Linked DNA regions of Acidisarcina polymorpha. The protein of the gene in region 2 interacts with the protein of the main gene of each other region in a pairwise test. Links are inferred from orthologs where the notes say so. Each region holds a gene or a part of one and is shown on either strand. Other genes may lie near its edges. The genes, in order: ligA and leuS.

Region 1 (3,345 bases), 1.2 Mb from region 2 along the record:
GCATCAACGCCCTCCGCCCCGGCGGCGGCACCGCGCTCTATGACGCCGTCTATACCGCCTGCCGCGACAAGCTCGCCGACAGCGCCCGCGGCCAGGAACCCACCCGCAAGGCCCTCGTCCTCGTCTCCGACGGCAATGATAATCAGAGCCGCGTCTATCTCGACGAAGCCATCAAGATGTGCCAGCGCGCCGAAACCATCGTCTACGCCATCAGTACCAACACCAGCCCCAGCCGCGAACGCGGCGACGATGTCCTCCAGAAGATCACCGACTCGACCGGCGGTATCACCTTCTTTCCCAAGCGCCTCGAAGACATCAGCAACGGCTTCCACGACATCGGCGACGAACTCCGCAGCCAGTACGCCCTCGCCTATCGCCCCGCCGACTTCAAACCCGACGGCTCCTTCCGCCCCATCTACCTCTACTGCAACCAACGCCGCTACACCGTCCGGGTCAGCAAAGGCTACTTCGCGCCAAAGCGCTAAGATATTCAGCTGGGTGTCCCAGGTTCGCGAAGCTAACCTGGGTACTCTCGGATCTGTGGCTCTCTCTCAGGTCTGGGAAATGCAACTCTACCCTGGCCTTGAGCGTCACCCGCCCAGCAACCCCACCAAACCCGCCTCATCCAGCATCTTGACCCCCAGCCCCTGCGCCTTCTCCAGCTTCGAACCCGCCTCCGCTCCCGCCACCACGTAATCCGTCTTCTTGCTCACTGATCCGGAGACCTTGCCGCCCGCTGCCTCGATCTTCGCCTTGGCATCCTCGCGCGTCATCCCCGCCAAGGTCCCGGTCAGCACAAACGTGAGCCCGTCCAACTCCGACGACCGCTTCCGTTTTTCCGCCGTGAACGTCAACCCCGCCGCCCGCAGCTTCTCGATCAGCTCCACATTGCGCGCTTCATCGAAAAACTCGCGCACCGCCGCCGCCACCCGCGGCCCCACCTCGTTGACCCGCTCCAGCTCCTCGGCCGACGCCGCCATCAAAGCATCCATCGAACCAAACTCCTCGGCCAGCAGCTGCGCCGTCCGCTCTCCCACAAACCGGATCCCCAGCCCAAAAAGCACCCGCGCCAGCGATGCCTTCTTCGAAGCCGCAATCTCTGCCAGCAACGAGTCCGCCGTCTTCTTGCCAATCCGCTCCAGCGACAACAACCCCGCCTCGTCGAGCGAATACAAGTCGGCGATACTCGAAACCGGATGGCCATCCACCACCGGTTTCTCAAGCAATTGCGCCACCAGCGCCTCGCCCAGACCATCGATATTCATCACCTTGCGCGCCGAAAAATGCAGCAGGCTCTCGAGCAGCCGCGCCGGACAATCCACGTTTACGCAGCGGTAATCCGCCTCGCCCTCCGCCCGCTTCACCGCGCTCCCGCACACTGGGCAGTTCTCCGGAAAAGCAAACTCCCGGCGTTCCACCGCGTCCCCATCGCGCGCCGGCATCACCTCCACCACCTTGGGGATCACATCGCCGCCGCGCTCGACCAGCACCTCGTCGCCGATCTTCAATCCCAACCGCGCAATCTCGTCGGCGTTGTGCAGCGTCGCCCGGCTCACCGTCGTGCCCCCAATTAAGACCGGCGTCAGCACCGCCACCGGGGTCAGCTTCCCCGTTCGCCCCACCTGGATCCGGATGTCCTCGACCCGGGTAATTCCCGACCGGGCCGTGAACTTGTAAGCCACCGCCCACCGCGGAGCACGACCTGTATACCCCAGCCGCTGCTGCAGCGCCGCCGAATCGACCTTGATCACCACGCCGTCTATCTCGTAGCCGAGCGTCGCCCGCTGCGACTCCGCCTTGGCGATGAACCGCAGCAGCCCCTCCACATCCTGGACCGCCTCCCGGTGCGGATTCACCCGAAAGCCCGCCGCCGTCAGCGCGTCCAAGGCCTCATGCTGCTCGGCAAAAAGATTCTCGCCGCCAGGCCGCGCCTCTCCATCCGCACCCGCCGCCGTCAACGCAAAATATCCATAGAAATCCAGCCGCCGCTGCGCCACCACATTCGGCTCTTTGGTCCGGATCGTCCCCGCCGCCGCGTTACGAGGATTCGCCGCCGCCGCCAATCCCGCAGCCTCCCGCTCCTCATTCCAGCGCAGGAACGCAGCCACCGGCATCACCACCTCGCCACGAACTTCAAACGCCGAAGGCAGCCCCGCCGCCTTCAACTTCGCCGCCGGAATCGAAAGAGGCACCGAGCGAATCGTCCGCACATTGCCGGTAACGTCCTCACCAGTAGTCCCATCGCCCCGAGTCAAAGCCCGCAAAAGATGAGCCGCCCCATCAACCCCCCGCTGTCCGGCTTTAAGCTCCTCGCTATTAAGCTCCTCGCCCTTAAGCTGACCGCTTGTTAGCTGTCCGGTTTTAAGCTCCTTGCTGTTAAGCTGTCCGGTTTTAAGCTCCTCGCTGTTAAGCTCCTCGCTCTTAAGCTGACCGCTTGTTAGCTGTCCGCTGTTTAGCTTCGTTAGCTCTACCGACTCGCCAGATGGCCCATAATGCAGCGCCATCGACAACCCATCCAGCTTGTACTCGCAAACAAAGCTCACCGCCGGAGCATTCGGCATTTTCGCCGCCAGCTCCTCCACCCGCCGCACCCATTCGCGCAGCTCCTCTTCGCTGTTCACATTGTCGATCGAGAGCATTGGACGCGAATGCGCCACCTTGGCAAAGCTGCCCTCCGCCTTGCCGCCCACCCGCTGGGTCGGCGAGTCGGCCGTCACCAGCTCCGGATGCTCCGCCTCGAGCGCCTTCAACTCCCGCATCAACGCGTCAAATGCCGCATCCGAAATCTCCGGAGCATCCAGCACGTAATAGCAATATTCATGGTGCCGAATCCGCTCCCGCAGATCCTCCAACTGCTGCCCGACTTCTCCCGCAACACTCTTCGAACTCATGCAGAGGATTATAGAAAGGAATTGAACTCAATCCGGAGCCACAACAGCGGGTAACCTGGTTTCGCAAACCGAAGCCCGCGAAGCTAGCCTGGCACCCTAACGTGAGCCAAATTCAAATCACCGGATCACAGTGTTTTGGTATGCCTGCACCCCATCACCGCTCCGAAGGAAACAAATCGTACTGAATACTCAACTGCAGCCGAGTCGCGTCCGCCGCCGTGCGGTCGAACTGGGTATGCCGCCCATAGAGAAATTCTCCCCCGAACGAGATCGTCTTATCCAGATTCCAGATATAGTTGAGCGCCGCATAGTGGCTGCTGTGAAAGGCCGTCGCATCCTGTGCCGAGGTGTTGTCGATCTTCGTATAGCCATAAGTCAGCGTTGAACGAGACCGCGCATTCCAACTGTGCTGGTAGCCCCCGAACCCGCCCAGCGCCGGCAGTGTCACCAGCTC
Region 2 (3,599 bases):
CGAGTACCCGAAGGAGTTGGAGGAGGATCAGAGCTCTTGGACGAAACGGGAGATCAGGCGCGTAACGGCACAAGACATAGCTGCGGCCGATCCCAGAGGCGAGCGCCCAGCCAAAGCCCAACAGCGGCGCCAGCCAAATCAAGAGATGAAATAGCGGCGGCGTGAGAACTGACCATACATTCGCAATGATCACCGTCGCGCGATCGGTATCCTGCAGCGAGAATTCATAGACCCCGGTCGGCGCGAGCGGAACTGACGCCAACAGGCGAGAGCCTTCGTAATACATCAATAGCAAAGCAAGCGCGCCGTAACTCCACCGCCAGGCCAGCTCAATCAGCAGAAGCGCCGGGTGTGACCAGCAATAGCCAAAGATCTGCACCAGCGATTGCGTGCCGCGGAGACGACCCGATAAAGAAGCGGCAGGCGAAGCAGTCGGCTGCGTCGGCATCGACTACTTCACCAGCAGGTTGACGAGCTTACCCGGGACGATAATGACCTTGATGACCTGCTTGCCTTGCAGGAAGTGTTGGACTTTTTCATCCGCCAGCGCCGCATCCCGAAGCGCCTCCTGGGAGATTTCCGCAGCAACCCGAATCACCGATCGCAACTTGCCGTTCACCTGCACCGGAATTTCGATCTCGTCTTCGCGAGCGAGCGCTTCCTCATAGACAGGCCAGGGGTGACGCAGGATAGGGTCTTCGTTGCCCAACTGCCCCCAGAGTTCCGCGGCCAGGTACGGAGCAAACGGCGCCAACAGCAACACCATCGGATTGAGAATCTGAGCCAGCACCTCGCCGGGCACTACTCCCGCCTCAATTTCAGGCTCGGCAGCAACGAGATCGTTCATCAACTTCATCAATGCGGCAATGCAAGTGTTGAAATGCCAGCGCTCATCGAAGTCGAGAGTGATCTGACGGATTGTCTGGTGCAGCTTCCGTAACAACGCCTGTGACGTTTTCGAATTTGGAGCGGACGCTTGTCCTTTGGAGGCAGGCGTCTCCGCGTAGCGGGTTACAAAGCGGTAAACCTTAGCGAGGAAGCGGCTGACGCCGGCGACTCCATCTTCTTGCCAGTCGAGGTCGCGATCCGGCGGCGCGGCAAAGAGCGAGTACATCCGTGTAGCGTCGGCGCCATAGCGGGCGATCATGTCGTCAGGGGAGACGACATTGCCCTTGGACTTCGACATCTTTGCCTTGTCTTTGATGACCATGCCTTGAGTGAAAAGGCGGGTGGCGGGCTCATCGTTCTGGATGAGTCCCATATCGCGCATGACCTTCGTCCAGAAACGCGAATATATGAGGTGCAGAATGGCATGTTCGACGCCGCCGATGTACTGGTCGATGGGAAACCAGTAGGATACGGCATCGGAGTCGAAGGGAGCCTTGTTCTCTTTCGCGCTCGTATAGCGATAGAAATACCAGGACGAGTCGACAAAGGTGTCCATCGTATCGGTCTCTCGCCTTGCCGGGCCGCCGCATTTCGGGCAGGTGGCGTTGACGAAATCGGGGACGTTCGCAAGCGGAGAACCGCCCTGTTGGGTGATCTCGACCTGCTCGGGCAGCAGGATGGGTAACTGGTCCTCTGGCACCGGGACGATGCCGTCCTTCTCGCAGTAAAGCATGGGGATTGGCGTACCCCAGTAACGTTGGCGGCTGACGCCCCAGTCTCGTAACCGGAAGGTGACCGTGGTCTTGCCGAAGCCATGCTCCTCGGCATATGCAGCCATTTTGCGCCGAGCTTCCTGGCAGCCGAGCGAGTTGAACTCGCCGGAGTTGATGAGCAGACTGTCTTCTTCGGTGTAGGGCAGCAAGGGAGCTTCGGCGTCGCCGGCGGCAGGGGGCTCGCCCACCCGGCGCGGCAGAACTACGATGCGTACTTCGAGATCGTATTTATTGGCAAACTCATAATCGCGCTCATCGTGAGCGGGTACCGACATGATCGCGCCGGTCCCGTACCCGGAGAGAACGTAGTTCGCCACCCAGATAGGGATACGCTCACCACTGAAAGGATTGATTGCGTAGTGACCGGTGAACGCGCCGTGCTTATCGATGGCCCCGATGTCATCCGATTCGCGTGCCCTGGCCTGCTGCTCGATCAACGTGGCGACGTGGGTTGCAAGTTTGCTGTCTTTGGCCGCGAACTCGGCAACGATCGGATGCTCCGGTGCAAGTTGCAGGCTGGTCGCGCCGAAGATCGTGTCAATGCGAGTGGTGAAGACCGCGATCTTCTCCGTAGCCGCTGCATTCGTAGCCGATCCCACGGCACCGGCGACCGGTTCAGCGGCCGGCTTCAAGGTGTGTCCGGGACGATGCTCGACCTTCTCTTCCAAGGCCTGGTCGGCATTGCTCTCCTCGAGAGTGGACGGATCGACGGCAAACTCGACGGTCGCCCCTTCGCTGCGTCCTATCCAGTTACGCTGCATGGTGCGAACTTTTTCCGGCCATTCCGGCAGCTTGTCGAGGCCGTCGAGCAGCTCTTGCGCGTAATTGGTAGTGCGAAGAAACCATTGTTCCAGGTCGCGCTGTTCCACGATCTGGTCTTCATGCCGCCAGCAGCAACCGTCGATTACTTGTTCATTCGCGAGCACGGTGGCGCATTGCGGGCACCAATTTACCTTGCTCTTTTTCCTGTACGCAAGGCCGCGCTCGTACATGCGCAGGAAGAACCATTGGTTCCAGCGGTAGTAGTCGGGCAGACAGGTGGTGACTTCGGTCTGCCAGTCATAGCTGAGGCCGAGGCGCTCCATCTGGCGCTTCATCGCGGCGATATTCGATAGCGTCCATTCGCGGGGAGGCGTGTTGTTTTTGAGCGCGGCGTTTTCGGCGGGCAGGCCGAACGCGTCCCAGCCCATCGGGTGCAGGACGTTGTGCCCGCGCATCCACATGTACCGCGCCAACGCATCGCCAATCGCATAGTTGCGGACGTGACCCATGTGTAGCTGCCCTGAGGGATAGGGCAGCATTTCCAGCACATAATATTTCGGCTTGCCAGTAGAATGCGGCTCGGCGACGTAGAGTTCCGGCTGTTCAGCCCAGCGCTGCTGCCAGCGCGGCTCGATCTCGGCAGGAGTGTAGCGCTGCTCGCGCTCGGGCTCCGGCGCGGCAGCTGTCGACACGGCGACAGCAGTTTCGTCGGTGTTGGTGGGGACAGACATGGCTGTCTTGATTGTAAACGTGGCGGGCGTGCGGGATTCCCGGCGTTCAGGCAACCTTGGGTGGAGGCTGCAGGAAAGATACCGGGTTCATTGGCCTTTCACGCGCGAGGAAAAGAATAGGCCGGAAGGAACCGTGCCAAACTCTCAGGATGGATGCAACCGTGACCCTTTTGACTGCCGCGCAACGAGAAGAGTGCATCGCACGAATGAAAGCCGCCTGGAACGCGTTGCCAACCGAGGAACAGGCAAGGCTCAAGCCCATGCTGGACGAGGCCCACGGACAACTCGGCGATTACCTGAAGACCGGCCAACTCGCTCAACCCAGATTCCGTCCGCTTTTGCGGCTGAAGAGTTTCCTGATTGGAGATTGGGATGGGCACAATCAGCGACTCCTTCAGCAATCAGGCGAAGCCGGCCGGGGTGGGGTGGGTCCCCGGGGCGAGAT

What was found.
Region 1: the proteins of leuS (region 2) and ligA interact in binary tests that used the Escherichia coli proteins (3 or more experiments, as listed by UniProt). The link is inferred for Acidisarcina polymorpha from one-to-one orthologs.

Annotation. Positions count from the first base shown.
Region 1 is NZ_CP030840.1:2,509,397-2,512,741, reverse strand. The notes cover bases 242-3,272. They hold ligA (NAD-dependent DNA ligase LigA), read right to left. Parts: upstream 2,892-3,272; coding sequence 591-2,891; downstream 242-590. Other genes in these bases: ACPOL_RS10860 (DcaP family trimeric outer membrane transporter), read right to left, coding at 3,046-3,272; ACPOL_RS10870 (VWA domain-containing protein), read left to right, coding at 242-485. In the rest of the region: more of ACPOL_RS10870, read left to right, coding at 1-241; more of ACPOL_RS10860, read right to left, coding at 3,273-3,345. UniProt on the Escherichia coli protein: DNA ligase that catalyzes the formation of phosphodiester linkages between 5'-phosphoryl and 3'-hydroxyl groups in double-stranded DNA using NAD as a coenzyme and as the energy source for the reaction.
Region 2 is NZ_CP030840.1:1,347,481-1,351,079, reverse strand. The notes cover bases 252-3,536. They hold leuS (leucine--tRNA ligase), read right to left. Parts: upstream 3,155-3,536; coding sequence 452-3,154; downstream 252-451. Other genes in these bases: ACPOL_RS05920 (metallophosphoesterase family protein), read left to right, coding at 3,316-3,536; ACPOL_RS05930 (hypothetical protein), read right to left, coding at 252-448. Also shown: more of ACPOL_RS05930, read right to left, coding at 1-251; more of ACPOL_RS05920, read left to right, coding at 3,537-3,599.